Regions from separate parts of the Anoxynatronum sibiricum genome, predicted to be linked through region 2. Evidence: riboswitches for the same ligand, from Rfam matches in the RefSeq annotation. Region 2 holds a riboswitch; each other region holds the start of a gene.
What was found. A riboswitch is a leader RNA that binds a small molecule or an ion and turns the genes downstream of it on or off. The one in region 2 is predicted to bind molybdenum cofactor.
Positions count from the first base shown of each region.

Region 1: it holds a riboswitch for molybdenum cofactor, as region 2 does, so the genes downstream of both, AAIG11_RS01135 (ABC transporter permease) here and nuoE (NADH-quinone oxidoreductase subunit NuoE) in region 2, are expected to answer to the same signal.
Region 3: it holds a riboswitch for molybdenum cofactor, as region 2 does, so the genes downstream of both, moaA (GTP 3',8-cyclase MoaA) here and nuoE (NADH-quinone oxidoreductase subunit NuoE) in region 2, are expected to answer to the same signal.

Region 1 is NZ_JBCITM010000001.1:257,803-268,579, forward strand. It holds gene AAIG11_RS01115 (cyclodeaminase/cyclohydrolase family protein) at 1-187, shown strand, start outside; gene AAIG11_RS01120 (class I SAM-dependent methyltransferase) at 462-1,052, opposite strand; gene AAIG11_RS01125 (helix-turn-helix domain-containing protein) at 1,311-2,021, shown strand; gene AAIG11_RS01130 (ATP-binding cassette domain-containing protein) at 2,022-2,729, opposite strand; gene AAIG11_RS01135 (ABC transporter permease) at 2,731-3,420, opposite strand; molybdenum cofactor riboswitch at 3,506-3,626, opposite strand; gene AAIG11_RS01140 (ATP-binding protein) at 3,818-5,452, shown strand; gene AAIG11_RS01145 (response regulator) at 5,449-6,129, shown strand; gene AAIG11_RS01150 (ArsR/SmtB family transcription factor) at 6,504-6,923, shown strand; gene AAIG11_RS01155 (heavy metal translocating P-type ATPase) at 6,904-9,039, shown strand; gene AAIG11_RS01160 (diguanylate cyclase domain-containing protein) at 9,254-10,777, shown strand, end outside.
Region 2 is NZ_JBCITM010000003.1:133,917-144,693, forward strand. It holds gene trsM (DVU_1556 family methyltransferase) at 1-17, shown strand, start outside; gene AAIG11_RS04295 (DVU_1555 family C-GCAxxG-C-C protein) at 39-422, shown strand; gene trsS (radical SAM (seleno)protein TrsS) at 440-1,825, shown strand; gene AAIG11_RS04305 (DVU_1553 family AMP-dependent CoA ligase) at 1,822-3,168, shown strand; gene AAIG11_RS04310 (molybdopterin-binding protein) at 3,234-4,253, shown strand; gene AAIG11_RS04315 (DVU_1551 family NTP transferase) at 4,314-5,456, shown strand; gene AAIG11_RS04320 (histidine phosphatase family protein) at 5,453-6,100, shown strand; gene AAIG11_RS04325 (XdhC family protein) at 6,084-7,157, shown strand; molybdenum cofactor riboswitch at 7,157-7,273, shown strand; gene nuoE (NADH-quinone oxidoreductase subunit NuoE) at 7,414-7,947, shown strand; gene AAIG11_RS04335 ((2Fe-2S) ferredoxin domain-containing protein) at 7,937-8,329, shown strand; gene AAIG11_RS04340 (NADH-quinone oxidoreductase subunit NuoF) at 8,337-10,145, shown strand; gene AAIG11_RS04345 (NADH-dependent [FeFe] hydrogenase, group A6) at 10,167-10,777, shown strand, end outside.
Region 3 is NZ_JBCITM010000001.1:368,944-379,720, forward strand. It holds gene hprK (HPr(Ser) kinase/phosphatase) at 1-659, shown strand, start outside; gene AAIG11_RS01625 (NADH-quinone oxidoreductase subunit NuoE family protein) at 962-1,450, shown strand; gene AAIG11_RS01630 ((2Fe-2S) ferredoxin domain-containing protein) at 1,452-1,817, shown strand; gene nuoF (NADH-quinone oxidoreductase subunit NuoF) at 1,863-3,659, shown strand; gene fdhF (formate dehydrogenase subunit alpha) at 3,692-6,370, shown strand; gene AAIG11_RS01645 (ferritin-like domain-containing protein) at 6,489-6,989, opposite strand; gene fdhD (formate dehydrogenase accessory sulfurtransferase FdhD) at 7,107-7,934, shown strand; molybdenum cofactor riboswitch at 7,955-8,076, shown strand; gene moaA (GTP 3',8-cyclase MoaA) at 8,146-9,105, shown strand; gene murB (UDP-N-acetylmuramate dehydrogenase) at 9,292-10,212, shown strand; gene rapZ (RNase adapter RapZ) at 10,229-10,777, shown strand, end outside.

The sequences.
Region 1 (10,777 bases), on a different contig from region 2:
CCTGGGAGTTGGTGCCCTTGGTCTGAAAGCGGCTATGCAGGGAGCTTGGCTTAATGTGAAAATAAACCTGGGCAGCATCAAAGACGAAACCTTTGTCAGCGAGTATCGGGCTAAAGGAGAAAAACTGCTGGCAGATAATCTTGCATTGGCAGACAGTCTCTATCAGGAAGTGGAAAAACAGCTTTAAATATTTTGTCTTATCAACATTCTTTCAATCCACTCAATAACCACTGGCATGCCAGCATTCTCACATAAGAAGAATGCGAACGTGCCGGTTTTTTTGTGGCATAGAAATAGAGGCTGTTCGAAAAAGCTGTGGACAGCGTTTTAAATAATTTCAGCTTTTGACATTCATGATCCACTCGATGCTATCAACTGTTACTTGAAAACCCGCTACAGGCGGTTTAATATACACATTAATCACTCAGATGATTCCGCCTGTACTGGTGAACGAGCGTGATTTAATGGGGCCTATGAGCCACGCCGCCAATGAAAATGTCCCTGTAGACCGGGTAAAGTTCCAATTGCTCAAATCCTGTTGCGGCAATGGCATCCAGAGTCTCTCTGTTGAGATGACATTGGTTGGCCATGCGCTTCCAAAGAGGTGTCAATCGTTGAAACACATTTTTTAGCCGCTGGTTTTCAGGCAGCACGTGCTCAATAAAAATGAACCGACCGCCAGGCTTTAATACTCGAAAAATTTCTGCAAGGCTGCCCATGACATCAGTGACAGAGCAGAGCACCAGCGAAACGACAACAAAATCATAAGACTCATCGGCGAAAGGCAATGCTTCGGCCTGTCCTTCCAAAAAGCGCAGCGGCAGGTGGTCGGGGTAATGGTGACGACGTACTTTTTCGCCAATGGTCAGGTCGAGAAGATCAAGATGATCAATATACTCATAACGGTAGTAGGGCAAATTGGCACCAGTACCCACACCAATTTCAAGCACCATCCCTCTGGGGCGGACCATCAAAGACCGCCGAACTTTTTCAAGCAGCCTTTTTTCCAGCGGACGCATCAGTAAATCATAAAGAGAATCACCTGCAGACATGGGGAACACCTCGTTTCAACATGTGTGATCAGTTCATTTGTTCCGGTAATAGATACCCTAAAATCAAATAAACAAAGGCTTTCTCAGAAAATCGCCGGGACCAGCAGGGTTTCCTGAATAGGCTCATTGAACAACATAAACACCGCGCAATACTGGCCAACGTGGTACCGGAATGATAAGTCATGTTATAATAGATGATCAGGAAAATAGATTCATCGTGAAAAGCAAAAAAGATGATGACTGAGAGGAAGTGAAAAGATGAATCCAATTGCAGAAGCCATTCGAAAAGCGCGTTTGCGTGCCGGCATGACTGAAAAAATGCTGGCAAAAAAATGTGGCTTGGCTGAAAACTATATCAAACAGGTGGAGTCGGGCAGGAAAGTGATCCAAGAACAGGCAGCCCAGCGTATTTTACAGGTGTTGGGAGAAGAGACGGATGTATTGCAGCAGGGGTCCCATCTTCGTCGGGACTCTGGGGAGAACGAGGATGACCGTGAAACTGAAAACAATCGGTCAACCAGAAATCAGGCGGTGAAACGGGATGCCTCCCTTTCCATCGAACCCAATGATCAGTGGACTGATGCCCTGGCCCATATCATCAGGCGTTTCCCTGTAGAAAATCTGGCAACAGGGAAAATAGTGGCGCAAAAAGAACTGCCGGTATTGGGCAAAAAAATAGAGGGAGTTCCCTGGGAGAGAGTTCGATTTTTTCAGGTGGCAGACGGCCAATTACAGTCCCTGCGAATTTTTAAGGACGATCTGGTAATGGTCTGTGAAACAACTGAAATCATCAATGGTAAAATCCATGTCATCGAAGTAAACGGCCAAAAAATGATTCGCAAACTTTCGAAAGATCAGCAGAAAAAAATTCTGTTATCCACCGGAAGTTCAGGGGAAGTACCCACAGCTGTCACTGAGAAGCAATTAAAGCTGATTGGCCGCTGTGTCAGCGTTGAGTTCAGAGTCTGATTAAATTAAACCCTGCTGGATAAAAGAATGCACCAGAGGGTGTGCGTGACTGCCAAAGACTTTTTCAAGGGGGCCGGCATCCTGAAGAGTACCCTCATACAAAAAGGCTACCTGGTCACACATGCGTTTTGTCTGTTGCAGGTTATGGGTGACCATTAACACCGTGGGGTGATAGGCTTCGTAGTGGATGCGAATCTGTTTTTCAAGAAGCAGAATAGAAGTGGGGTCAATATTGGCAGTGGGCTCATCCAGCATGATCAACCGGGGCTTGAAAACAAGGGCCCTGGCCAAAGCCACTTTCTGAGCCTCGCCACCTGAAAGTGTCCAGGCTTTTTGATCTCGCAAATGTTCAATTTGAAAGCATGTCAGCATTTCCTCCACTTGCTCTTTAAGTTGCTGCGCGGGAACATGGCGCAGCTGCAGCGGGTACGCTATGTTTTGAAAAACAGAAGTGCGTAACAGGTAAGGCTTTTGGAAAACCAAAGTCATGTCAAGAAGTAATCGGTCATTCAGAGGCAGACCATCGTATAAAATCCGACTCTGACAGGGTGCTGTCAGGGAAGAGATGATTTTAAGCAGGGTGCTTTTTCCGGAACCGTTGGGGCCGATGATTCCCCAAAAACAGCCACTGTCAATCTCCAACCGGGAGATATCCAGCACCTTTTTTTCATCATAGCTTTTGGTGAGGTGTTCGATGAAAAGATGCATGTTATCGCTCCTGTTGCCAATGATACAGCAGTGAATTGATGATGAAAGAAATCAGCAGCAGCACAATGCCGGTGGCGATGGCCAGGGAATACTCTCCCATATTGCGAAGCATGGCAATGGTGGTGGTCATGACCCGGGTGTGCCCCCGAATATTTCCACCCACCACCATGACAGCCCCCACCTCAGAAATAGCCCGGCCATACCCGGTGACAACAGCCGACATGATATTGATACGCAATTCTCGAATGAGCAGCCAGAGTGTTTGAGAAGGAGAAGCCCCCATGGTTTTGGCAAGGTCTCTGATCTCGCTGCCTCTTTCTTTGGTGCCATTAAACACAACACCGGTGATAATGGGTGTCACCAGGCAAAACTGGGCAATGATCATGGCCGTGGGGGTAAAGTTGAGGCGAAATTGCCCCAAAGGGCCGCTGCGAAGCAGTAACAGAAAAATGACCAGCCCAATGACCACCGGCGGCATGCTCATTAGCGTATAAATCAATCGAACCAGCATTTTTTTACCAGGAAATTCTTTGATACCGATGGTAAGGCCAAAGGGGATTGCCACAATGCCTGCCAAAAAAGTGGCAGTCAGTGAAACAAAGAGAGACAGGCCGACAATTTCTAGGAATTCCGGGTCCATTCTGATGAGCAGATGAACGGCATCCCGGGTTCCCTGTATGAGATTATCCATGAATACGCCCCTTTGTCAAAGTAGTCAACTACATGGAACCACGAAACAAAAAAACTCCCTGAAGCTGAAAATGCAGAAAGGGAGTTTTGGTGATTTTTCGGCTCCTTTCCACAGTGGGAGGCATCGCTGTTTCCGGCAATACCTTAATGGTTTTTGGTCATGGCGCTGAGCGCGGTAGACGCAAAAACTCGGAGACTTAAGCGCTGGTTGGTGATAACGCTTACTGCTGATTATACCGAAGGGGTGGTGGCTTGTCAACGAGCAGACGTTGATACCCGGCGGTATCATGCCGTTGATTGCAGAGAGGCAAGTCGACCAGAAGGCAACTATGTGATAAAATAAATCAAATTACAGGAACAGCACCGGGCCGGACTACCGGAAGGATGATGTGGTACGTATGAAAACGCATAGACAGCGCAGAGAAATCAGCCTGCAGGCCAAAATCATGTTCTTTTCTGCTTTTATTGTGACGTTGAGTGTTCTGAGTGTCAGCTATGGGTTTCTCAAAACCATGGAAGCCAGCCTGTTAAAAGAAGTGGAAAACAATGTTCTCAATACAGCCCGTATTGTTGCCCGCATGCCAACGGTGATTGGCGCATTTGAAACAGCACATCCTGAAGAAACCATTGATCCCTTGATGAAAGTGATTCGAAGCAGCAGTCGCGATGTACAATTTATCACGGTAACGAATATTGAGGGGATTCGCTACTCCCATCCCAATCCTGAACAGCTGCTGAAGCCTTTTGCAGGCGGCGATGAGGGGCCCGTGCTGCAGGAAGGAAGCGAATATATTTCGGTGGCACAGGGAACGCTGGGAATCTCCACCAGGGCGCTGACTCCCATTATCCACCCTGCAGGCCATCGCCTTGGTATGGTGGCGGTGGGCACGCTGAATCGCAACATCGAACAGGCGACGGCAGAAATGCGATGGCAGGTCTATCGCTTTGCTTTAATTGGACTAGTATTGGGCCACTTGGGCTCCATTTGGATGGCAAAGCACCTGAAGAAAATTCTGCTGGGGTTGGAACCCTACGAAATCTCAAAACTGTTAAAGGAGCGCAATGGGATTCTGAAAGCCATTAAAGAAGGTGTAATGGCTATTGATGCAGATGGAAATGTTTCCATGATCAACGAAGCGGCACGAACAATGTTGAGTATCTCTCCGGATAAACAGGAAGGGATGCACATCGGTGAAATTATGCCTGAGTCCAAAATGCCCCGGGTATTGAAAACCGGGCAGGCAGAGCTTGATATTCAGGATGTCATGAACGGTGTTCCCATTATGGTCAACCGCATTCCCATCACAAACGCCAAAAATGAAATTGTGGGTGTGATATCCAGTTTTCGTCTCCGGGATGAATTGACCACTCTTGCTGAACAGCTCACAGGTGCCCGGATGCTGGTGGATTCTCTGCGTGCCAACACCCATGAGTTCATGAGCAAGATGCATGTGCTGTTGGGATTGCTGCAGCTGAAAAATTATGATCTCGCCGAGAAGTATATACTGGAGGAGACAGAAAGCCAGCAGCAGATCACCAGTCAGGTCATTCGTCACATTAAAGAACCTGCCGTGGCGGCGCTGATCATCGGGCGATTCAGTGCGGCGAGAGAGTCGGGGTTAACCATGATGGTTGACCCTGCCAGTCAACTGTCTGTTCTGCAGGGACGCATTAGCAGCAATGCATTGGTCACCATCATCGGAAACCTCCTGAACAATGCTTTTGACGCTCTGAATCAGCGGGAAAACGGGCAGGTGACACTGAGTATTCAGGAAACAGATCATGCCATCATGCTTCAGGTGGTGGACAATGGAGAAGGCATGTCATGTGACATACAGGAAAAGATTTTCAATCGGGGATTTTCCACCCGTGAAGGAGACAGGGGAACGGGCCTTTTTCTTGTCAATCAGGTGGTTGGAACACTTCATGGAACTATTCGGGTTCAGTCGAAAACAGGAAATGGAACCACTTTTTGGGTGAGACTGCCCAAACAATGGCCTGCTGTCAGGGAAAATGAGGGGGAGGATCAATGATTCGTGTCATGATTGTTGAAGACGATCCAATGGTGGCAGAAATCAATCACCGGTATGTCAACTCTGTAGAGGGTTTTCGGGTTGCAACCATAGCCCGAAACGGAGAACAGGCGATGGAAATGCTTGAAAAAGAAACTGTCGATCTTATCATACTTGATATTTACATGCCCCGAAGTAATGGGCTTCAGCTACTGAAAAAGATCAGGAATCAAAACTGGACCATTGACGTGATTCTTGTTACTGCCTCTCAGGATCCTGCTCATATTGGTGAGGTGCTGAAACTGGGTGCCTTTGATTACCTTGTCAAGCCCTTCGAATTTAAGCGGTTGAAACAGGCGTTGGAAAATTACCGGTTACGGAAAAAAACATTGGAGAATACCCGGCTGGTTTCTCAGGATGACATCGATCGTCTGATCATCTCCCGATCAGAGACGGAATTAGCAACGAACTATGAAAAAGGGATTCATCCCAAAACCCTGGCAACCATAAAAGAACACCTTCTAAACCGGCGGAAGCCGGTGGACGCCACCCAGGTAGCTGATGAAATTGGTGTTGCCCGCGTCACTGCCAGGCGTTACCTGGAGTATCTGGTGAAAACAGGCTTTCTTGAACTGGATATTCGCTATGATACGGGAGGTCGGCCGCGACACCTGTATCATCTCAGTGCATCCCAGTAATCGGCACATCAACCATACCACCAACAGAGCGTCTGTACCATTGATGATTGACGTTGTTCACCGAATTACCGGTGGATGAAAGAAACTGAAAAGTGGTCGCCCGGGCTGTGGAAGCAACTGTCATTGAAACAGGTGTTAATCGGATCGCTTCTGCCCTAAAAAGATTAGCCGATAAGCAAAGCTGTCTGCAGCGGAGTTACAGTGGATTAATAAAAGCGTCTGTTCCGAGCATGCTTGGAACGGACGCTTTTATGTGCGTGTTTTCCATTTGACGAAGTATCAGAAAAAAGAAATCTTGACAACATGGCGGTGTAAGGTGTATCATTAAATTAAACATATGAGCAAGTATTCATATATAGAGGAGGCGAAGTCATATGATGAGTGATGCCATTGATAAAGACCGCTGCGGCTGCAATATCATTCATGAAGAAGCGGTAAGTGAAGTTGAAGATCAGATGATTGCCGATGAACATGCACAGGCAATGGCCGTATTTTTCAAAGTTTTTGGAGATGCCACCCGTTTAAAAATTTTGTATGCTCTGAATCTGAAGGAGTTGTGTGTCTGCGATCTCTCCATCGTACTGGGAATGACCCAGTCGGCCATCTCTCACCAGCTGAAAATGCTGAGAACGAATCGTGTTGTTAAGTCGCGCAAGGAAGGAAAAGTCGTGTACTATTCCATGGATGATGATCACATCCGACGTATTTTTGATCAGGGCCTGGCTCATCTAAGCCACCTTGATGACCGAACTTTACCAAAGGAGATGACCTCAGATGAACTCACATCCCCATGAAACTTACCGTCTGAAAGGGCTTGGCTGTGCAGATTGTGCCGGCCGTATGGAAAGAGAAATCAGCCAAATCAATGGTGTGGCTGATGCAACGGTGGATTTTGTCACCCAAAGACTGACAGTGTATTTTCTCGAAAAAGACAGGACAGACGAAATAATCAAAGAAACAGCATCTGTGATTCAACGCATCGAACCTGATGTCCGCATAGTGCCAGCTTCAGATTATCAACAAAAGGAAGATCATTCACATGAGTTTCCGGATGACGATAACCAATGGAAAACAAAAGGAATGATGGCGGCTGCTTTTCTTCTTTTTGCAGCTCCCTGGACATTTAAGCTGGAGGGAAACCTTGCACTGACGCTTTATCTTGCGGCTTATGTGTTATCAGGAGGTCGGGTACTGTTGCGGGCAGGGCGTAACCTGATGAATGGCAGGGTCTTTGATGAAAACTTTCTCATGAGTGTTGCCACCATTGGCGCTTTTGCCATTGGTGAATACCCTGAAGGTGTCGCTGTGATGCTCTTTTATCAGGTTGGTGAGTATTTTCAAGATCTGGCAGTTCATCGCTCGAGAAAATCCATTGCTGCACTAATGGACATACGGCCGGATACGGCACATCTTATACAGGATGGCCGTGTTCAAACAGTTAAACCTGAACAGGTAGATAAAGGCCAGTTAATCCTGGTGAAGCCGGGTGAAAAAGTCCCCATGGATGGTGTTATCGTCAAGGGAATCAGTCTGGTGGACACAGCTGCCTTAACAGGCGAGTCGCTGCCACGGGACGTTTCTTCAGGTGATGAGGTGCTGGGAGGATTTGTGAATCAATCAGGAGCTCTAACAATAAAAGTGAACCGCACTTACGAACATTCAGCGGTTTCCAAAATACTGGAACTGGTTCAAACTGCCGGAAGTCGAAAGGCCCGCACAGAACAGTTCATCACCAAATTCGCACAGATATACACCCCGCTGGTGGTGGGAGCTGCTGTAATGCTGGCAGTGATTCCGCCACTCTTACTGGCTGACGCGACATTCGGTGACTGGGTTTACCGCGCTCTGATCTTTCTCGTCATTTCTTGCCCCTGCGCGTTGGTGATTTCCATTCCTCTTGGTTTTTTCGGTGGCATTGGAGGGGCTTCCAGCCAGGGTATTCTTGTGAAAGGCGGCAATTATCTGGAAGCACTGAATCAAGTGGATACTATCATATTTGATAAAACAGGTACACTGACCAAAGGGATTTTCAGAGTGAGCCATCTTTTGCCGCAAGAGGGAATAGACGAGCCTCATCTGCTGGAAATGGCTGCGCTGGTAGAGAGCCAGTCGACGCATCCTATTTCAGTTTCCATTCAAAAAGCATGGGGAGGGAATACGGCCGCACACCAGGTGGATGCAGTCAGGGAGACGCCAGGAAAAGGAGTGGAAGCTCTGGTTGACGGTCAAAGGATCAGGGCAGGCAATGCAGCTTTTATGAAGGAGGCAGGAATAAATGCTCCCCAGGTCGCTGAATCCGGTACACTGGTCCATGTAGTTCGCGAGGATCAGTTGATGGGAAGTTTGGTCATCAGTGATGAGATGCGACCGGGAGTTAGAGAGACCATGGAAGGGCTTCGCAGGGCAGGCATCAAGCGGTTGGTAATGCTGACGGGTGACCGGGAAATGATTGCCCGACAGGTGGGTGAGGCAGCTGGTATCAGTGAAATCTATGCAGAGTTGCTACCACAGGACAAAGTGACCATCACTGAAAAAATTATGGCTGAACAGACTGGCAAGCGCAAAGTCATGGTGGTGGGAGATGGTATTAACGATGCACCGGTATTGGCCAGAGCCGATGTTGGGACAGCCATGGGCGGGCTTGGTTCTGACGCCGCCATTGAAGCGGCTGATGTGGTCATCATGGATGATGAGCCTGCCCGGCTGATCACAGCTCTTAAGATTGCCCGGCGTACCCGGATCATTGTCTGGCAAAACATCGTGCTGGCCATTGGCGTCAAACTCATTGTGCTGGCTCTGGGTGCCGGAGGCCTGGCAACCATTTGGGAAGCGGTTTTTGCCGACGTTGGCGTGGCAGTACTGGCAACGCTGAATGCCATGAGAGTGATGAAAACACCCAGGCAGAAATGACGACACCAGTGGATCACGTCAAACATATACGGTTCCGGGTTCTTCAGGAGACAGGTTCATCCTTTTATAAAAGTGGAGCTACCAATTAAAAAGTGGAGCCCCCTATACAGATTTGGGAAAGACACTGCTGGCCAATAAATGGTTAGCGGTGTTTATTTTGGTTATATATACCCGTGGGAGTTCCAACGAGATCGAAAGCTGTGGAGGGTACGACATGAAACGGGATGGCAAAATAATACTGGCATTGACAATGGTTATTGCGGTGGTTTTGACCGCTGTTTTTGCGTATTTTATATCGCGTACCGAAAAAGACTTTGATCTTTTTTACACCAGACAAATGGACAACCACGCCAGTCTCATCCGTAAAACTGTCAACTTGGCAGAAAGCTATACAGAAACTTACACCCGCCTGATTAACGAAGATCTTTACCACAGGCTTTATGGATTGAATCAGGAGTTGGCCAGTGTGGCTGCAGATCAGCTGACCCCGGAGGTGCTGATGACTTACAGGGACAACTATGACCTTGCCGGGTTGGCCATTTTTTCGCCCGTTGCGGACGAAGATATTGCTATTTCGGCGTCAACAGTTGTGGAGGAGATTGGAGAACGCACTGCTTTCTGGGGCTATTGGCATGAAGCTTTCAGTGCATTGCTTCAGGGAGAAACACCGAATGTGGGCAGAGGGTATGCAAGGGAAAATTTCTGGGTAGGCCCTCGAAGCCGTTCACATTATATGGAGGGGTATTTTCGATTTGCCTATTACCACAATGAAGCACAGGGGTATCTGATTAATGGCTATATTGAAGACGCTGCTTCCTATGATGATAATATACGCAATCTCATGGATGATCTTTTTGCTTATCTGGATGAAGAAATCAGCTATATCCAGTCCAGCTCACTGATTGATTTGAATGCTTGGGAAGTGGCATATCACAATGAGTACAGCAATCCTGAAGACCCTGCTTTTATATACGGGAACTTCGACCGCAACCTGTTTATTCAACTGGGATTAACACCTGAAGAATTGCATGCCATGACAGAAATGCAAAGGCATGTGTTAAAGACAGCATCGGGAGAAGCGCTGATTTACCTTATACCGGCAGGCGTGGCAGAGCACCCTTATCTGGTGACCGCTCTCATCGATGACAGTGACCACTGGCTGTTGCGGGAAAATGCCGGCAACTCTTTTTTACTCATGGGACTGATTGCGCTGGTCATTGTCCTGCTGGGAGTATCTTTTGTCATGCATCACTACCGGTCACAGTTAACATTTGAAATTGAGCGCAAAGAAGCTTCTGAGGCATTTGCCAGAAGCATTGCAGCGCTTCCTGAGTTTATCTACCGTTGTCAAATTACCGAGGATGACACCTTGCTGCTTACTTATAATGACGGACGGTCGGTGGCGCGCGAACAAGCTGTGGCGATGGAAAAGCATTATCTAAAAATGAACGATATCTACCCGGAAGCCTACACGCAAATCCTTCATGAGAATGTTGAAAGGGCGCTGACGGGAGTTGCTCAGCGATTCGAAGTGGCTTATAACGGACGGATTTATGAACATTATATCAGTCGGGTGGAAAATGAGAATGAAGTGGCAGGATTTGCCACTGATATTACAGAAAAAAGGCATCAGGAAGAAAAAGCCAGGTATCGAGCTGACCACGATTCACTGACGGAGTTGAAGAACAGGGGTGCTTTTGAACTCTATATCAGGGAAATAACCAGCCGGAAGCCCAGT
Region 2 (10,777 bases):
CCCGTAAAAGGAACTGAGGATTCACAGGGGGAATTCTGATGATGGATTACCTGGAAAAGCTAATGGATTATCGACTAAAGGGTTACTGCTGTTCACAAATGCTGCTGCAACTGGGTTTGGACGATCAGAAAAAAGAGAACAAGGACCTTATCAATGCAATGAAAGGACTCTGTGGCGGGTTATGTTCAGGCAAACTGTGTGGCGCACTAAGCGGCGGCGCCTGTCTGCTTTCTTATTATGACCCGGAAAAAGGAGCGCTGGAACTGGTGCCTCAGCTGGTAGGCTGGTTTGAGGAAACTTTTGAAAGTTGCGATTGTGCCACTTTGCTGAAAGGAAACGAAGGGAGACAGGGAGAAGTGTGTGAGAATCTGGTGGTGATGACCTATGAAAAAGTCAGGGCATTACTGGAGGAAAACGCATAGAGAGGAAGGCGGTGACCATGAAGTTCATTGAAGAGCACCAGGTATCGATGACTGAAAGCTTATGCCCGGTATGTCTGAGAAAGTTGGAGGCGCATATTGTTCGCAATGATCATCTGGTGAGCATGGTCAAGACTTGTACAGAGCATGGCGATTTCCGAACCATATTGTGGCGAGGAAAACCGGATTATGAGCAGTGGCAGCAGGAAACGGTGAATGATCCGCCGCTGTATGCTCCTAAAGTTCATGGCAAAGGGTGCCCTTACGATTGCGGTATTTGCGGGAAGCATCAACAGCAGGCTTGCTGTGTACTGGTGGAAGTGACTTCCCGGTGTGATCAGCAATGCACCGTCTGTTACGCAGACGTTGCCAAAGCACAATCAACAGACCCTTCCATTGAACGAATTGGAGCCATCTTTCGTCATTTGGTTCACATCAGTGAAGACCGGCCCTTTAACATACAGCTTTCTGGTGGTGAACCCACCCTTCGGGATGACCTTCCCCAAATTGTTAAAAGCGGCAAGCAGGAAGGGCTGCCCTACATTCAGCTCAATACCAATGGCCAGCGGCTGGCAGAAGATGAAGCCTATGTGGAAGCATTGAAGGAAGCGGGTCTTTCAGCAGTTTTTTTACAGTTTGACGGTGTGAGTGATGATGTGTATGAAAATCTGCGGGGCCATATGCGACTGGATATGAAGAAGAAAGCCATTGAAAACTGCCGAAAGTACGAACTGGGAACGGTACTGGTGCCCACCCTTGTACCTGGAATAAATACTCACCAGATAGGTGAAATCATTGAGTTTGCTCTTCAGTACCTGCCAACTGTTCGGGGAGTCCATTTTCAGCCTGTCAGCTACTTTGGAAAGTATCCCCATATGCCTTCAGATACGCAACGCATCACATTACCGGAAGTAATCCGGCAAATTGAGATTCAAACTGACGGAAAAATTCAGATGAAAGATCTGAAACCTCTTAAAACAGGATGTTCCCTCTGCTCCTTCAAAGGAAGCTTCGTGGTGGATGAGGGAGGTGCCGTTCGTTCCCTGTCATCACAGGGCGGATGTGGTTGTCAACAGGAAAAGCAAACATCAGAGATTGTCAATGCAAGAGACTTTGTGAAGAAAAAGTGGGAAATGGCTTCCAGTCACATGGAAAAAGAGGGACAGAACCCTAAGTCTGATCTTTATGATTTCACCGAGTGGGATGCTTATCTGAATCGCATTCGAAATGCAGGCTTCAGTATTACCTGCATGGCTTTTCAAGATGTGTGGAACCTTGATCTGAGCCGGCTCAAAAAATGCAGTGTGGCTATTTTTGATGCCGACAGTAACGAACTGATTCCATTCTGCGCCTATAATATCACCAGCTCTTCAGGGAATGCGCTTCATAGGAGGTCATCTCATTGATTGAAAAAACACCGCTGGAGAACTGGATCAGGGAAAAAATAACCGGCGAGCCGACAGTCTTCAATCGACAAATCCTTGAGAGGTACCAACTGAATCGAATCAGGTACACGGTGGCATATGCCAAAAGAAATAGCCGTTATTATCAGCAGAAGCTGAGTCACATAGAGCCAGAAGATATAAAAACGCTGGATGACATCAGGCTTATGCCATGGACAACAGAAGAAGACCTGAGGTCTGAAGGGCACCGGATGATTTGCGTCACGCAAGATGACATCAGCCGTATAGTGACCCTCCAGACTTCAGGAACCACAGGCCAGCCCAAAAGGATTTGTTTTACTCAGGATGACCAGGAACTGACCACTGATTTTTTTCACATAGGGATGTCCACCTTTACCAATCCAGGGGATCAGGTGCTGGTATTGCTGCCTGGTGCCAGCCCTGGAAGCATTGGTGACCTGTTAAAAAAAGCCCTGAGCCGCATGAACGCGGAGACATTGGTGTATGGTGTAGTGGATGATACAGCTCAGGTGGAAAACCTGTTGGTTAACAGGCGCATTAATGTCATTGTGGGAATACCACAACAACTCTTGGCGCTTGCAAAAGGAGAACATGCAGCTTTCATACGACAAAAGGGCACTTTGCATAGTGCGCTACTGAGTACGGACTATGTTTCCAGTGGCGTCAAGCGAACCATTGAAGAAAACTGGGGCTGCCGGGTTTTTCAACATTATGGGATGACAGAAATGGGGCTTGGCGGTGGCGTGGAATGCCACGGTTTTCAGGGATACCATTTAAGGGAAGCGGATCTATTTGTCGAGATCATTGACCCCCTTACAGGGGTTTCTCTTGGAGATGGTGAATGGGGCGAAGTGGTCTTCACCACACTGACACGCCGGGGAATGCCTTTGATTCGTTATCGAACAGGTGATCTGAGTCGTCTTCTAACCACACCCTGCACATGTGGAACAATATTGAAAACATTGGATAAAATTCAATGCCGTTTGAGATCTTCCGTTAAACTTTCAAATGGAAGTAAGCTGACCATGTCAGATTTGGAAGAAGTCATTTTTGGAATTGATCACGTCACCGATTTTGATGCTCGCATCCACACCACCGATGAAGGCGAAAGACTGGTCATTGGGGTGGGAGGCAAGACAGCAGGAGCGGACATGTATCAACAGTTATATCGGGCATTTGACGAGTCGCATCTGGCACCTTCCTTGGAGTCAGCAAATCTTGCCATCAGCTTTGAAAGACAAAAGCCAGCAGAGTTGGATGGAAAAGCGATTTATAAAAGACGCATCATTGATCTGCGGAGGCAGCCCATGAGGTCCGGCTTTTAGATTAAAGACTCAGGTAAATGAATGCTGTGGAGCAGTATCGATAAAATGTGTAAAGGTGGATGCATATGAAGCGAATACCGGTCCAAGAAGCGGTTGGAATGGTCATGTGCCATGATATGACACAAATTCTCCCGGGACAAAAAAAGGGTCCATTGTTTAAGCGGGGGCATGTGGTTGCTCAGGAAGATATTTCCCAATTACTGGATCTTGGTAAAAAGCATCTTTATGTGTGGGACTTGAATGCCGGATTTGTTCATGAAGATGAAGCGGCGCAGCGAATGGCAAAGGCAATGGCTGGTCAGGGAATTACCTTGACCACCCCCAGTGAAGGAAAGGTACAGATGATGGCATCAACAGACGGTTTGATAAAAATCAATCTTCAGGGACTTGAAGCCATTAACTGTATTGAGGATGTCATGGTTGCCAGCATTCATGAAAATCAGTCGGTGAAAGAAGGCGATCCCCTTGCTGGCACAAGAATCATTCCGCTGGTGATCAAAGAACGAGAGTTGGCTATGCTTGAAAAAGTATGTGAATCTTACAGGCCCATTTTCGAAGTAAAACCCTTCAGAAAATTAAACATCGGCATTGTGACAACGGGAAGTGAAGTTTTTGAAGGACGCATTAAAGATGGTTTTGGACCTGTTCTACGCCAGAAAATCAGTGCTTCGGGAAGCTGCGTGCTGGATCAGGTATTTGTGTCTGACTCAATCCAAATGATTGTTGAGGCAATTCACCGGTTTCGGGATCAAGGAGCAGATTTGATACTGGTCACGGGGGGAATGTCGGTGGATCCTGATGACGTGACCCCGGAAGGGATCCGACAAGCAGGTGCCCACATCGTCACTTATGGAGCGCCAGTTCTGCCGGGTGCCATGTTTTTACTGGCTTATCTGAATCAGATACCTGTGTTGGGCTTGCCCGGATGCGTCATGTACAACAGAACCAGCGTCTTTGATCTGGTGTATCCCAGGATTCAGGCAGGAGAAATACTGGGAAGAAAAGATATTATTCGCTGGGCCCATGGTGGTTTTTGCCTGGGTTGCGAGACCTGCCGGTGGCCAAATTGCTCTTTTGGAAAATGATCATGGGTCTGGAAATTCAACCAGGCTGCCAGAATTGATGGAAATGAAGGCGACGAGGTGATGGATTTGGGTAAATATGCTGCCATTATTGCTGCTGCAGGGTACGCTTCACGGATGGGTTTCTTAAAACCCCTGTTGCCGGTGTCTCCAAATGAACTGGTGATTGAAAGAGTCATCCGGGTTTTTCAGCGGGCAGGGATCCACGACATTCGAGTGATATTGGGCCATCAGGCACACTTATTAAAGCCACTGGTGGAAAAAATGGAAGCAATGGCAGTGGTCAATGAGGTATACTCTCGGGGAATGTACACTTCTGTTCAGGTTGGCGTCGACACATTGAAGACTGAAATTGACGCCTTTTTCTTTCTGCCTGCTGACATGCCTTTTGTTTCAAGTGAAGTGATCACAGAAATACTAAACACCTTTGAAACAAAATCATGTGATGTGGTTTATCCGGTTTACAAGGATCAAAAAGGGCATCCACCCCTAATATCCACAGCATTGCAGCCATTAATTCTGAAAAGAGAAGCGGCTGGGGGGTTGCAGGCTCTGTTGAGAGCACATGCAAGAACAGAGCAGGTTGTTGCTGTACATGATAAAGGGGTTTTAATGGATATAGACACTGAGGCAGCCTATCGAAGTGCTGTCAGAAACAATCTGGCTGACTTTCCAACAGCGGTTGAATGCCATGGAATGTGGCTGGAGCATGGAACAGAGGCTCACATTGTTTCCCACATGCAGCAGGTGGAACGGGTGGCCAGAGCCTTGGGAGAACATTTGAACAGCCAGGGTTATCATTTGCATCTGGGCTTGATCAGTGCTGCCTGCTTATTGCACGATCTTGTCCGGGGCAACAAGAATCACGCTGTTAAGGGAGCCTCATTGATTGCAGATAAAGGGTATCCTGAAGTAGCTCATATTGTCGCCGTCCACATGGATTTGCCGATTGAATTCAAAAATCAAATCAGTGAAACGACCCTGGTTTATCTGGCAGACAAACTGGTGGCAGATGCACAGCTAACAGATCTGAGCAATCGGATGGAGAAGATTCTGGTGCAGTTCCAAGGCAATGATCAGGCACAGAAATCAGCAGAAAAGCGTTTGACCGACGCAATGGACCTGCAAAAGATGGTGGAAGCTGCCTTGAAATGCCCTTTGATGCCATTCCTGCATTCCGAGCTGGTGCAGGGTGTTCAACCATGAAAGAGCGAATGGTGTTTTTAATCAGACATGCTGAACCTGCAACTGACCATCAGGAAAGCACTTATCTGGGATGGGAGAATCCATCTCTAAGCAGTCAGGGCGAACAACAAGCGAAAGCCGCTGCCCTGGCACTAAAATATCGGTCCCTGCAGGCGATTTATGCCAGTGACCTCATAAGAGCTGTTGAAACAGCAGCTGTTATTGCCAGTTTCCACCATAAACCGGTTGTTCAGATGGCCAGTCTTCGGGAGATCAATCTGGGAAACTGGGGTGGCAAAAGGTTATCAGAGATCAAAAAAACGGATCCTGAAGCATATACACGCCGGGGACGAGAAATAGATACTTTTAGGCCACCAAAGGGTGAGAGCTTTGCTGATTTAGCCAAACGGGTACTGCCCGCCTTCTATGGTATATTGGAAGATACATGTGAAAACATAGCCATTGTTGCCCATGCCGGCGTTAATCGAGTAATTCTGAGCCATTTGCTGGGAATGGAACTGAAGTCATTGTTTGAGATTCAACAGTGCTACACTCAGATCAGTCTGATCAAGCAATTGGGGGCTGTCATGCAGGTGGAAGCTCTGAACCTACTGCCGGCAAATGAAGCTGGAAAGGAGGGATGTCAACTTGAGAGAAGCTTATGAAAAACTGTTTCAAGCGCTTAATGAAGGCAGTGAAGCTGCAATGCTGACAGTGGTGAACAACCTTGATCAACAGGCATCGAAGGTGACAAAAAAATGTTATGTGAACAAAGAGCATGACAAGGACGAGGATCCTTTTAATGCATTGATTCAGCGGGCGTATGAACAGAGAATGGTGGAAGTCGTTGATCAGGTCCATCAGACGATCATCATTGAACCGTATTTCCCCGTACCTCAACTGGTGATTCTTGGTGGTGGACATATTGCAAAACCATTGACCACAATGGCTGCACAAGCAGGCTTTCAAGTCACGGTGGTGGATGATCGTCTTTCTTTTGCCAATCAAAAGAGATTCCCTGAGGCGCAGCAGGTAATCTGCGAAAGCTTTTCCACCTGCTTTCAGCGGCTGGATATAACTTCAGTCACTTACGTGGTCATTGTCACCAGAGGGCACCGCCATGACCTGGAATGCCTTCGGGCAGTCATTGACAAAGGACAAGCCTATGTGGGCATGATCGGATCAAAGCGCCGCGTAAAGGGAATACTGGAGGAACTGGAAAGAGAAGGTTACTCCAAAGAATTGCTTGAGAAGGTGCATACCCCCATTGGTTTGGATATTGGAGCCGTAACACCGGAAGAAATTGCACTATCCATTGCGGCTGAACTGGTGAGCTGCCGCAGGTTAATCGTGGAAGGGAGGGAAAAGAAGGCCATTGCCCGCAATCAGACAGAGTATGATCCCCAGGTGGTTAAAACACTCTCACTGAATCAGGGGGAGAAAAAAGCGGTGGTGACGGTGATCGCTACAAAGGGATCTGTCCCAAGAAAGGCTGGCGCAAAAATGATTGTATTTCCTGACGGCAGCATTGCTGGCAGCATTGGCGGTGGCTGTAGTGAGAGTCAAGTGATTCAATGGGCAATAGACAGCATGGACAGCCATCAAGTGACCATAAGAACGTTGGATTTAACCGGAGAAATGGCTGAAGACATGGGAATGGTTTGTGGAGGCATTATGAGTGTTCTCATTGAACCGTTCGTCACAGAGTCATCAAGAAACTAAATGAATAACAACTCCGATCTTTTAAACCTTCCTTTAAAGAGTGGTTTAAAAGGCGATGGGTATCGCCGGAAACAGCGATGCCTCCCAGTGTGGAAAGGAGGGGTAGAGAGCAAGGCTTTTTTGTAATGGAAACAGCCTGGCTTTAGGTATCCAGATAGCAGATCTGGAAACGAAGACTCCTCGGATGATTGGGGAGTTTTTTTTATTGATTCAGGAGTGATAGTTGGAGAGCATAATCTGAAAGGAAGGTGTATCAATGTCACAGCCAGTTTTACAGACATCAAAAAATCAAGCGGAGGTCGCCAGTTTGCCACAGGAGCATTATGAAACGTTGGAAACATATATCAATAGTCTGAAAGACAAAAAAGGTTCTTTGATTCATGTGCTGCACAAAGCACAGGAACTGTTCGGCTACCTGCCACCGGAAGTACAGCTCTTCATAGCCAGAAAGCTTGATATTCCAGGAGCTAAAGTGTTTGGAGTGGTGAGCTTCTATTCCTATTTCACAACAAAGCCAGTTGGAAAACATAAAATCAGCGTATGCATGGGAACGGCCTGTTTCGTGAGGGGAGCAGAAAAAATAGTCGACGCATTTAAAAATGAACTGGGTGTTCAAAATGGTGAAACAACACCAGATGGCCTATTCACTCTTAAAGACGTTCGATGCATTGGTGCATGTGGGTTGGCACCAGTCGTATTTCTTGATGATCAGGTGTTTGGGCATGTAACGGTGGATGGTGTTAAAGAAATACTAAAAAAATACAGAAAGGGGAATGAAAATGCCTATTAAATCATTGGAAGAACTGATCAAGATCAGAGAAAATGCACAAAAAAAAGTGAATTTGCGGGAAGGCACTGATCATACAGAGGCAATCACTGAGCTGATGGTGGGTATGGCAACTTGTGGCATTGCTGCTGGTGCCCGTGAAACGTTGCGGGCATTGTTGGACGAAATTGAAGCACAGTCTCTGGAAAACATCAGGGTGGTGCAGGTGGGGTGTCTGGGCTACTGTCACTCTGAACCAATTGTTCAGGTTAACAGACCAGGTGAAGAGCCCATCCTATATGGCAAGGTGGATGCTGAACGGGCAAAGGAAATTATTCAGAAGCATATTATGAAAAATGAATTTATAGATAATGCAATTTTGATGAACACATTCAACAAAGCATAATTAGTCGATGAGGAGGGTTAAGATGGAGCGGGTAAGAAGTCACGTCATGGTCTGTGGAGGAACGGGATGCGTTTCTTGCGGATCTGAAGAAATCATCGAAGCGTTGAACATTGAGCTGCAAAAAGCGCATTATGATCAGGAAATTAGTGTTGTCAGAACAGGTTGCTTTGGGTTTTGTGGTCAGGGTCCTATTGTTAAAATACATCCAGATAATGTGTTTTATGTAAAAGTCAGCAAGGAGGACGCTTCTGAAATTGTTCAGGAACACATCGTCAAGGGGCGTGTGGTCTCCCGATTGCTGTTCGTAGACCCTGAAGATCATCAAAAACTGGACAAACATGATCAGATGGCCTTCTATAAGAAGCAGTACCGTATTGCGTTGAGAAACTGTGGCTTGATTAATCCGGACGATATCAATGAATATATTGCCTTCAGAGGCTACGAAGCATTGGCAAGAGTGCTCATGGACTTGTCGCCTCTTGAGGTGGCAGGGATCATCAAGGAAGCAGGGCTCCGGGGACGCGGCGGTGGTGGCTTTCCAACTGGACTTAAATGGGAGTTGACACTGAAGTCGCCCGGTGATGAAAAGTATATGATTTGCAACGCCGACGAAGGTGACCCGGGGGCCTTTATGGATCGATCCATTTTAGAGGGTGATCCTCACTCGGTTATTGAAGCCATGACCATCGGAGGGTATGCCACTGGTGCGAACACGGGCATTGTGTATATTCGAGCAGAGTACCCCCTTGCCATTAAACGGCTGCAAAGTGCCATAGAGCAGGCGAGAGAAATGGGATTCCTTGGAAAAGACATCTTCAGCTCAGGATTTGATTTTGATATCCAAGTCAAGCTGGGAGCCGGCGCCTTTGTTTGTGGTGAAGAAACGGCCCTTATTCATTCTGTGGAAGGTGCCAGGGGAGAACCTACAAAAAAACCACCGTTCCCATCAGAATCTGGCTACCTGGGAAAACCCACCACTGTGAATAATGTGGAAACTTTTGCTAACGTCCCTTCCATTATCCTTAATGGAGCGGAGTGGTTCAAAGGTATTGGAACAGAAACATCCAAAGGAACAAAAGTTTTTGCTCTCGCCGGTAACGTCAACAATGTGGGGCTGGTAGAAGTACCCATGGGAACAACCCTGCGAGAAATCATCTTTGATATCGGTGGCGGAATTGTTGATAATAAAGGGTTTAAAGCGGTACAAACTGGTGGACCTTCCGGAGGTGTGATCACTCAAGCAGATCTGGATACGCCCATTGATTACGAGTCATTAAAAGGCATTGGTTCCATGATGGGATCCGGAGGAATGATTGTCATGGATGATGCCACCTGTATGGTCAATATTGCCAAATTCTACCTTGAGTTCACACAGGATGAATCGTGTGGAAAATGTACCCCCTGTCGCGTGGGAACAAAAAGGATGTTTGAAATCCTTGAAAAAATCACCAAGGGAAAAGGAACGGAAGATGATTTGATTCATCTGGAAGAGTTGGCTGCCATGATTAAAGATGCAGCGCTTTGTGGGCTGGGTCAGACAGCCCCTAATCCAGTGCTCTCCACGCTTCATTACTTCAGAAATGAGTATGAAGATCATGTACTGCATAAACATTGCACTGCGGGTGAGTGCAAGGCTTTGGTCAAATATAGCATCGACCCTGAAAAGTGCATCGGCTGCACAGCTTGTGTAAGAGCCTGTCCAGTCAATTGCATCGAAGGTGCTGTTAAAAAGGTGCACGTGATCAGATCGGCAGATTGCATTTCGTGTGGTGCTTGCTTGCGCGCATGTAAATTTGATGCAGTTATTAAACCTTAGGAAGAGGTGGATCAAGTGGATATGATTAATGTAACCATCAACGGCTGTCACATTCAAGTGCCGAAAGAAACGACGATATTGGAAGCTGCTGAGAAGTGTGGCGCACACATTCCGACACTATGTCACATGAACCTTGGTGAGTTGGGTATTGTCAACCAGTCTTCATCCTGTCGGGTGTGCATGGTTGAAGTGGCAGGACGCCCGGCGCTGGTACCTTCCTGTTCAGAAAAGGTGACAGAAGGAATGGTCATCACGACAGATTCTCTGAGATCTATCACGGCGCGTCGCATGTCGGTGGAGTTGCTTTTATCGAATCACCCCAAGGAATGTCTAACCTGTGCCAAAAATCTGGAGTGCGAACTGCAGAGTCTGGCCCAGGAGTTGGGGATAAGAGAAATAAAATGGGAAGGTGAACGATTGGACTACCCGAAAGATCAGTCCAGCTACTCGCTGGTAAAAGATCCCAACAAATGTGTGATGTGTCGTCGTTGTGAAACCATGTGCAACGATGTGCAAACCTGTGGCATCTTATCAGCGGTAAATCGGGGTTTTGGAGCTTTTGTGGGGCCTGCTTTCAACATGGACATGGCTGACACATCCTGCACATTTTGTGGTCAATGCGTTGCCGTTTG
Region 3 (10,777 bases), on a different contig from region 2:
CCAGGGATTTGGAATTACCCAGTGTATTGGTGGAAATTGCTGTTAAACACCAGGTGAAGCTTTTGGGGAGTCCCATGAATACCACCAAGCTGATTTCCCGCTTAATCAATTACCTGGAGTTTCATTTGGCTGAAACGGCCAGAGTGCATGGTGTTCTCATGGACATCTATGGTGTGGGTGTTCTGATCACCGGGAAGAGTGGCATCGGTAAGAGCGAAACTGCTGTTGAACTGATTAAACGAAACCATTTGTTGGTGGCTGACGACACGGTGGAAATCAAGCGGGTGGGTCATGAACTCCTGCTGGGATATGCTCCTGAGCTGACCCGTCACATGATTGAAGTGAGGGGAATCGGCATTATGGATGTCAAGAGCCTTTTTGGTGTGGGAGCCATTAAAAATCGGACAGAGATTGATCTGGTGGTGCATCTTGAAGAATGGGACCAACATAAAGACTATGATCGCCTGGGATTGGATGAAAAGTTTCGCACCATTCTCGATGTGAAGGTGGAAGAAGTGGTGGTTCCGGTGAAACCAGCCCGAAACATTGCGTTGATCATTGAAGTGGCTGCCCGTAATCACCGGCAGAAAAAAATGGGTTATAACGCAGCTCGTGCATTTAATGACAGGCTGATGAACTATCTGGATCAAGACTGGTAATGAGGGGGCACTGTTCGTTTCAAAAATAACAAACGACACTGGGAGCTAAATCGTCAGTATTTTTGCCTTAATCTAAAAAATATCTTGCAGAAACAACGACAGGTTGGATATAATTGTCGTGTCTGGAATTTCATTTGGGAATGTAACGTTAGAAGTTTTGGGGGTTCTTGTCTAAATTTTAACATGACAACGCTTTCATATGCTATAATATGGAGAGTAAGATTGTGCTGCTGGGGGCTGTGCATGGAGCAGTGATGCTTCATTCGAAATAAAGAAATGATAAGGAACAAGGAGGGTCATTGATGGCAAAAGAGTTTTTGACAGAAGAAAACTTTCAGAAATTGGATGAAGTCATTCTTCGACACAAAAACAGACAAGGCGCTTTAATGCCGGTGTTGCAGGAAGCTCAAGATATTTTTGGCTGCCTGCCCATTGAAGTGCAACGACAAATCTCAGAAGGCATTAAAATTCCAATGAGTGAAATTTATGGCGTAGTCACATTCTACTCTCAGTTCACTCTGGAACCCAAGGGCGAGTATACCATCTCAATTTGTATGGGAACTGCCTGCTACGTACGCGGAGCCAAGCCCATGGTCGAAAAAGTTGCAGAAATGCTAGGCATTGCACCGGGTGAAACATCAGCCGATGCAAAGTTCAGTCTGGTGGCAACCCGCTGTATCGGTGCCTGTGGACTGGCACCAATTCTGACAGTAAATGAAGATGTTTATGGAAGACTAACATTGGAAGATATTCCCGGTATTGTTGAAAAATATCAAAAGGAGGGTTCCTGATATGAAATCTATTGCTGAACTGGAAGCCATCCGCAAGAAAGCACAGGACAGTGTGAAACTTCGTTCCGAAAGAGATGGTATTCGTGTGGTGGTTGGTATGGCTACCTGTGGAATCGCTGCTGGTGCCCGTCCGGTAATGATGGCGTTGGTGGAAGAAGTCAGCAAGCGCCAGTTAAAAAATGTGGTGGTGACACAAACCGGCTGCATTGGTGCCTGTCGTCTGGAACCAATGGTTGAAGTGTATCAGGGAGACGAAAAAGTTACTTATGTGAAACTGACTCCCGAAGATGCACGCAAGATTGTTGCAGAGCATCTGGTTAATGGTCATATTGTCAAAGAATGTACCATTGGGGCTTATGAAAAATAGACCTGGCTACAGAGAACTGAAGAATAGGTAAGGAGGGTCAACTTTATGGATTTGTATCGATCCCACGTCCTGGTGTGCGGCGGTACCGGATGTGTCTCATCAGAATCAATGAAAATAATTGAATCTTTCGAAACTGAACTGGCCAAACATAACATTGAAAAAGAAATCAAGGTGGTTAAAACTGGCTGCTTCGGCCTGTGTGAAGCCGGTCCCATTGTGATTGTCTATCCCGAAGGTGCCTTTTACAGCATGATCAAGGTCAGCGATGTGCCGCTGATTGTTGAAGAGCATCTGTTGAAGGGCCGCATTGTCACTGACCTGCTTTATAAAGACCACACCACAGATGAAACAATGAACTCAATTGACGATGTGGGCTTCTATAAAAAACAGCAGCGGGTGGCACTGCGCAACTGTGGTGTTATTAATCCGGAAATCATCGAAGAATACATTGCCTATGACGGCTATCAGGCATTGGCAAAAGTGCTGACGGAAATGACACCTGATGAAGTGGTGGATGTCATCAAACGCTCAGGGCTACGCGGCCGTGGCGGTGGGGGATTCCCCACCGGTTTGAAGTGGGAGTTCACCCAAAAGGCGCCTGGTGATATTAAATATGTTGCCTGTAACGCCGACGAAGGTGATCCGGGTGCTTTCATGGACCGTTCAGTGTTGGAGGGAGACCCTCATGCCATTGTGGAGGCCATGACCATTGCCGGCTATGCCGTTGGTGCCTGTAAAGGATTTGTATACGTGCGGGCAGAGTACCCCATCGCTGTGAAACGTCTTCAGATTGCCATCGATCAGGCAAAAGAAAACGGCCTGCTGGGTGATGACATTTTTGGAACCGGCTATGGTTTTGATATGGAAATTCGGCTGGGTGCCGGGGCTTTTGTCTGTGGTGAAGAAACAGCACTGATTGCCTCCATCGAGGGCAAGCGTGGCATGCCAAAGGTGCGGCCTCCCTTCCCTGCCATAAAAGGTATATTCGACAAACCTACCTTGTTAAACAATGTGGAAACCTTTGCGAATATCACACAGATTATTCTCAAAGGAGCCGACTGGTTTGCCGGTATTGGAACCGAAAAATCAAAGGGAACAAAAGTGTTCGCTCTGGCGGGCAAAATTAACAACACCGGTCTGTTGGAGATCCCCATGGGAACCACCCTACGGGAAACCATTTATGAAGTGGGCGGCGGCATCCCCAATGGCAAAGCGTTTAAAGCTGTTCAAACGGGTGGACCCTCCGGTGGCTGTATTCCGGCTGAATACCTGGATACTCCCATTGATTACGATAACCTTATTTCGCTGGGGTCTATGATGGGATCTGGCGGGATGATTGTGCTGGATGAAGACAACTGTATGGTTGACGTGGCGCGTTTCTTCCTGGACTTTACAGAAGAAGAATCCTGCGGCAAGTGCACACCCTGTCGTGAAGGCACCAAACGTATGCACGAGTTACTGGATAAAATTGTTGAAGGTAAAGGTACAATGGACGATGTGGCTAAGCTGGAAACGTTGGCTAAAACCATCAAAGGGGCATCCCTGTGCGGGCTGGGTCAAACAGCTCCCAACCCTGTGTTATCCACCTTGAAATATTTCCGGCATGAGTATGAGGCGCATGTCAATGACAAGAAATGCCCAGCAGGTGTCTGTCAGGCGCTGTTGCAATACCTGGTCATTGATGATCTTTGTAAGAAATGCGGTATTTGCGCCGCCAAGTGTCCTGTGAACTGCATTAGTGGTGTCAAAGGCAAAGAAATATATCACATCGATCAAGAACGCTGCATTAAGTGCGGTGCCTGCCTGGTAGCTTGCCCATTCAAAGCCATCAAAAAAGGGTAGTTGTCGGGTAATGATAGAACCTGTAAAGGAGGATTCGAATGATCACGTTGAAAATAAACGGCTTTGATGTGGAAGTCAAAGAAGGCGCTACCATTTATCATGCCGCATCCAGTATCGGCGTCAAAATTCCCACGCTCTGTTATGATGAAAGGCTCAAACCCCACGGTTCCTGCCGCATTTGTGTGGTGGAGGTGGAAGGGGCCCGTTCTTTAATGGCATCCTGCAGCACCCCTGCTGCCAATGGCATGGTGGTACACACTGAAAGTGAAGCTGTGGTGACTGCCCGCAAGGAACTTCTTGACTTGATTTTGGCAAACCACCCGCTGGACTGCCTTACCTGTGAGAAGGCTGGGCGCTGCACCTTGCAAGATCTCTGTTATCAGTATGATATTGAAGAGAGCACCTTCGACGGTAAGCGGAAATCCTATGAAAAAGATGCCTCCAATGAGTTTTATACAGCCGATCAAACAAAATGCATTCTTTGCGGAAAGTGTGTATATGTTTGTTCTCAGGTTCAAAACACCGATGCCATCTGTTTTGTAGACCGGGGTTTTGAAACCCACATCGGCACTCCCTTTGATATGGGACTGTCAGAGTCTACCTGTGTCTCTTGTGGTAACTGCGTAGCTGTTTGCCCGGTTGGTGCATTAATGCCAAAACGCAAAGAAAAGTTCAGATACTGGGAAGTTGAGAAAGTGAAAACCACCTGCTCTTACTGCGGAGTCGGATGTCAGATGGAACTGCTGGTTAAGGATGGAAAGGTAGTGGAAGTAGAGCCGGTAAAAGGCCACTCCAATGATGGCTTACTTTGTGTCAAAGGCCGTTTTTCCTATGATTTTGTCAATCATCCATCACGACTGAAAAAACCTTTGGTGCGTAAAAATGGTGTTCTGGAAGAAGTCACCTGGGATGAAGCCTATGAAACGATTGTGAACAAAATCAAAGAAATAAAAGCTGCTGATGGCCCTGATGCCATTGCCGCTTTTTCATCAGCCCGTGGCCTGACAGAAGAAAATTATCTAATGACCAAAATGATGCGCGCAGTCATCGGGACCAATAATGTGGACCACTGCGCACGCCTCTGACATTCCTCCACTGTTGCAGGTCTTGCAACAACACTTGGAAGCGGCGCGATGACCAACAGTATTGCTGATATTCAGCAGGCAGACACCATTTTTGTCACCGGGTCAAACACCACAGAGTCCCATCCCGTCATTGGAGCCCAATTGAAGCGCTCTGTTCGCAATGGCTCAAAACTGATTGTGGCAGATCCCCGTGAAATACCGCTGGCAGCCGAGGCAGATGTGTTCCTGAAAATTAAACCGGGAACCAGTATCGCCCTCCATAACGCCATGATGAACGTGATTCTGGAGGAAAAGCTTCAGGATGAAACCTATATTCGTGAAAATACGGATAACTTTGATGAGCTGGCTGAAAGTCTTAAAAAATACACCCCTGAGTATTCAGCAGAAATATGCGGAGTTGATGCAGACAAGATCCGTGAAGCGGCCCGTCTCTATGCCGGTGTTGATAAAGCGGCCATCCTGTATTGCATGGGCATCACTCAGCATGTGAATGGAACAGAGACAGTGATGAGCTTATCCAACCTGGCGCTGATTACCGGTAACATTGGAAAGCCCGGCTCCGGCGTGAATCCTCTTCGCGGTCAAAACAACGTGCAGGGAGCTTGTGACATGGGTGCACTGCCCAATGTCTTCACCGGCTATCAGCCTGTCGGCAACCCTGGCGCTCTTGAAAAATTTGAAAAGGCCTGGGGTGTCACACTTTCAGACAAGGCGGGGCTAACGGTGACCGAGACGTTTAAAGCCATTGAGGAAGACCGGGTGAAGATGCTTTATATCTTCGGAGAGAATCCCATGATTTCTGATCCGGATACCCATCATGCCGAGCACGCCCTTCAAAAGACCTTCCTGGTAGTACAGGACCTGTTCCTCACTGAAACTGCTGAGTTGGCCGACGTGGTATTGCCGGCAGCATCTTTCGCTGAGAAAGATGGGACTTTCGTTAACACCGAAAGAAGAGTGCAACGGGTTCGAAAAGCTGTGAACCCACCAGGAGAAGCAAAACCCGACTGGGTAGTCTTTATGGATCTGATGAATCGTTTGGGCTACGAGAAAAAATACAATGACGCTGAAGAAATCTTTGAAGAAATTCGCAAGGTAACCCCCCAATATGCCGGTATTACCTATGACCGCATCAAAGGGAGAGGCATCCAGTGGCCTTGCCCCACCACCGATCATCCGGGCACACCTGTGCTTCACATTGGCAAACCCGCCCGGGGCGCTGGTCTGCTGAAGCCTGTTGAGTTCGTTGAATCAGGAGAGCTGGGGGATGAAGAGTACCCGCTGGTGATGACCACCGGCCGCATCCTTTATCAGTATCACACCCGTACCATGACCGGCAAAACAGAAGGTATTAACAATATGGCGCCGGAAGTATACGTGGAAGTGAACCCTGAATTGGCGGCAGCCAAAGGCATTGAAGATGGTGCCATGGTTAAGATTACATCCCGTCGCGGTTTTGTCACCATGAAAGCAAAAGTGACCGACAGAGTGGAAAAGGGTGTTCTCTTCATACCCTTCCATTGGGAAAGTGGCGCGAATGTGCTGACTAACGGTGAAGTGCTTGACCAGTACTGCAAGATCCCAGGCCTAAAAGTGACAGGGGTTAACCTGGAAAAAATGGCGTAAGCCGTCACACACAAGACTATAAAAACCCGGTTTCTCAAGTAATGAGAAACCGGGTTTTGTGTGCCGCGATCTTTTCAAAAGGTGATTTTAGAGTACTCAGCTCAGTTCAGTCGAAACATCAACCACCCCAGGGCTGGCTCATGTAGTCTTCCATCAAACGCTGGTGTTCTTCCTTGAACAGTTTTTCATGGCCCTGTTCCCATAAAGCCAAAGTGTGGAACAGTTTTTTGGCACTGGGATCATCGGTGTTGTCAGCTGCATTCTGGTAAAATTCAGCAAAATCTTTTTCCATTAAATAGGCAGTGCGCAGCACACTCATGTCAGGTACCATGCTTTCAGTCACCTGCTGGTCAAGCAGTTCATTCTCTGCACGATCGGCAAAAATATTTTTTTCCCGGTCAAGATCAAAGTCTACCTCTTTAAAAGTCTGATGCTTTTCAAAATGCTCCAGTTGTTCCTTCAGGTACTCGTAATGGTCCATTTCAACGTCTGCCAGTCGCAATAACATGTCTTTTGCACTGGCCAGGCTTACTTTTTCAGATTGATGGCGGAAAAAATCCACACCTTGCAATTCCCGCTCCATGGCATAGCGGATGATGTTTTGATAATTCTGTTTCATTTAAACGCCTCCCCGTTAAAATCTTAACACTATTATACCATATTTATACCACAAAATGTCGGCGAATAAACCGGATTCTGGTATAATAATCATAGTAGTACACAGGGAGGGTCACAAATGAATCTCGAACAGCAAAACGTCAAGCATACCTGTTCCATCATGCGAATCCAGCAGGAAGGCCCGTTGGCAAGGCCCGTTGCCATCGAAACCAGTGATGAAGTCATCATGGAAAAGCCCCTGACAATCTTTTTAAATGAGCAGGAGTGGATCACACTCTTAAGTTCAGGTACGGCCATGGAATATCTGGCAGTGGGATTTTTATACTCTGAAGGGATTTTACTCCGAAGAGAAGACTTGCTCAACTATTACCTCGATAGCGATGAAGGTAAATTTCACGTTCAGCTGAAAGAAAATCCAGAGTTAAAAACTCGATTAAAAGGCAAGCGAGCTGTTACCACCGGCTGCGGAAAAGGTACTGTCTTTTTCGACGTGCTGGATGCTCTGACGACTCAGCCCATTAAGAACCAATACAAGATCCCGTTTGATGTGATACTGCAACTGTCTTCTGCTTTTCAAAAACGATCCATTCTGTTTCAGGAAACTGGGGGAGTGCATGCCTGTGCATTATGTGACATCTCAGGCATTCAACTTTTTCATGAAGACGTGGGCCGTCATAATGCACTGGATAAGGTTGTTGGTGAGGCTTTGATCAAGGATATTTCGGTAGATGAAAAGTGGCTGATTACCAGTGGCCGCCTTTCTTCGGAAATGGTGATAAAAACAGCGCGTTACGGTATTGCGACGCTTATTTCCAGATCGGCCCCCACCAATCTGGCGGTGGAACTGGCGACACAGTTGAATATGACCCTCATTGGATTTGCGCGGGGGAACCGCATGAATATTTACACAGGCAGGGAAAGGGTTTTCATTAAAGGGGAAGAGTGATATAATCAACTTAAATGAATGATCAGAATTTTTTCCGAGTTGTTTTTTTCTAAGGGAATGCATTCCTATGAAGAACAACCGTCGGGTACTGGGAGAAATCCCCGTGCCTCCCGTGATGGAAAGGAAAAAAGCCCCGCAGGGAGCCTCCTTACCATCGGCTCCTTTTTTGTATTGCATCAGAGAGAAATGCTAAGAGACAGGAGGATCATGTATGGCAGATCGATACAGTCGCCACATCACGTATATGCGTATTTCGGTGACAGACTTATGCAATATGCGCTGTCAATACTGCATGCCGGAAGAAGGTGTTGAAAAGCGCACCCATGAAGATCTTTTGTCATTTGAAGAAATCGTTTCCATTGTGAAAGCCAGTGTACCTCTGGGTATCCGAAAAATTCGCATCACTGGTGGTGAGCCGTTGGTACGCAATGGGATTGTTTCGCTGGTGGAACAGTTAAGGCAAATCAATGGTATCGAAGAAATTGCCATGACGACCAATGGGACACTGCTGAAATCAATGGCCAAACCATTGAAGGAGGCAGGTTTAAATCGTTTTAATATAAGCATTGACTCGCTGAAGGAAAACCGCTATCGTGAGATTACCCGTGGCGGGCGCCTGTCTGATGTTCTTGAAGGAATTGAAACCGTTCTTTCGCTGGGAATGACACCACTAAAGCTGAATACGGTGGTGATAGGAGGTCTTAATGATGATGAAGTCAAAGACTTTACATCACTAACGATCAATGAACACATCGATGTTCGATTCATAGAACTGATGCCGGTGGGACAAGCCAGCCAGTGGGCAGAAAATAGGTTCATATCCAATGATGTACTGCTGGAAAAGCTGGGATTTTTGCTTACAGAACAGCGGGAAAATGGAAGTCCAGCCCAGTATTATCGCTTGCCGGGTGCCCTGGGACGAGTGGGATTTATTAATCCCATCAGTCATCATTTCTGTCATGAATGCAACCGCATTCGCCTTACCAGCGACGGCCGGTTGAAACCCTGCCTTCACAGCAATGATGAAATTGATCTTCGTTCGGTATTGCATCAGCCTGCAAGTCAAATCACCAAAGTCATTGCCCAGGCCATTGATCGCAAACCGGAAAGACATCAGTTAGATCTAGATGAGCGCTGTACCAGCCGTAATATGTGTCAGATTGGTGGTTGATACCTTCTGAGAAACGCAGCCACCTGAAGCCCACATGTTTCATGATGGGCTTTTCTGTTGGAGAGAATAGGTGACTTATACGAATGACAGTGCGTTGACCCTTCCCATGCAAACCGATATAATGAAGTGAGACGGTCACAGGGAGCCGGAAGATTTCCTCATGAGTTCCGGCAAAAAAAGGCAGAGGTGAACATTTTGATTGAGCAAGCATTGGAGAAGGCACTGAAACAGATAGTGGGAGAACCGGCTTTGCGTTGTCAGGAGCCCATGAAAGCACATACTTCCTTTCAAATAGGCGGTCCTGCTGATTATCTGGCAGAACCCGGCACAGAAGCCCAGTTGGCTGGTCTTCTATCCCTTTGCCAGGAGAGCGGTGTTCCTGTCATGGTCATTGGAAACGGCAGCAACATGCTGGTTTCAGACACAGGCATCAGGGGCGTGGTGATCAAAATAGGCAAAAAGATGAATCGTGTCACCGTTCATGGACAACAGGTCAATGCACAGGCAGGGGCGACTCTTTCCAGTCTGTCACGCACATTATTACAGCAATCTCTGGCAGGGTTTGAGTTCGCTGCCGGCATCCCCGGAACACTGGGGGGAGCACTGGCCATGAATGCAGGTGCCTATGGCGGCGAAATGAAAGACATCCTGGTGAATTGCCGGGTGATGAACTCCCGAGGCATTATTCAAACTCTCACGCTTGATGAAATGCACATGGGATATCGATCCAGTCGTGTGCAGAAGACGGGAGAAATCATCTTATCGGCCAATCTCGCGCTGAAGTCAGGAGTATACAGGCAAATTAAGTTTATGATGGATGATTACTGGCAGCGACGCGTCACACGACAACCTTATTATCTGCCCAGTGGCGGTAGTGTTTTCAAGAGGCCTGAAGGGTATTTTGCAGGAAAGCTGATTGAAGATTGTCAGTTAAAAGGCGTGGCTGTGGGTGGTGCCATGGTGTCAGAACTTCATGCCGGCTTTATTGTTAACACAGGAGATGCGACAGCAGCAGATGTCGTTAATCTGATGAACCTGATCTGCAAGCGGGTGAAAGAAACCCACGGCGTCGATTTGGAAGCGGAACTGAGAGTAATTGGTGCATAGACAGGATGGTGAAACAATGAAGTTTGTTATTATCACAGGGCTTTCAGGAGCCGGAAAAAGCCTCACGGTAAAGTGCATGGAAGATCTTGGCTTTTATTGCGTTGATAATTTGCCTCCCGTACTGATCCCACGGTTCGCCGAATTGTGTGAAAAAACCAGAGGAAGCATCGATAAAATAGCACTGGTGATGGATATTCGGGGGGGGCTTTTTTTCGATGACTTATTCATTAGTCTTGATGCCTTCCGGGACCAGGGACATGATTACGAAATATTGTTTCTGGATGCAAGTGATGAAACGCTCATTAAGCGCTATAAAGAAACACGGCGCAGCCATCCCCTTTCACGTGATGGCGCCATAGGTGCAGGCATACGGTTGGAACGACAAAAATTACAACAATTAAAAGAAATGGCCGTCACAATTCTTGACACCAGCCGACTGAATCCAACCCAGCTGAAAGAAGAGCTGCGGCACCTCTATTTGGAAGGTGGCGAACGGAACCATTTTATGATTTCTCTCATCACCTTTGGATTCAAACATGGAATTCCGCTGGATTCAGATTTGATT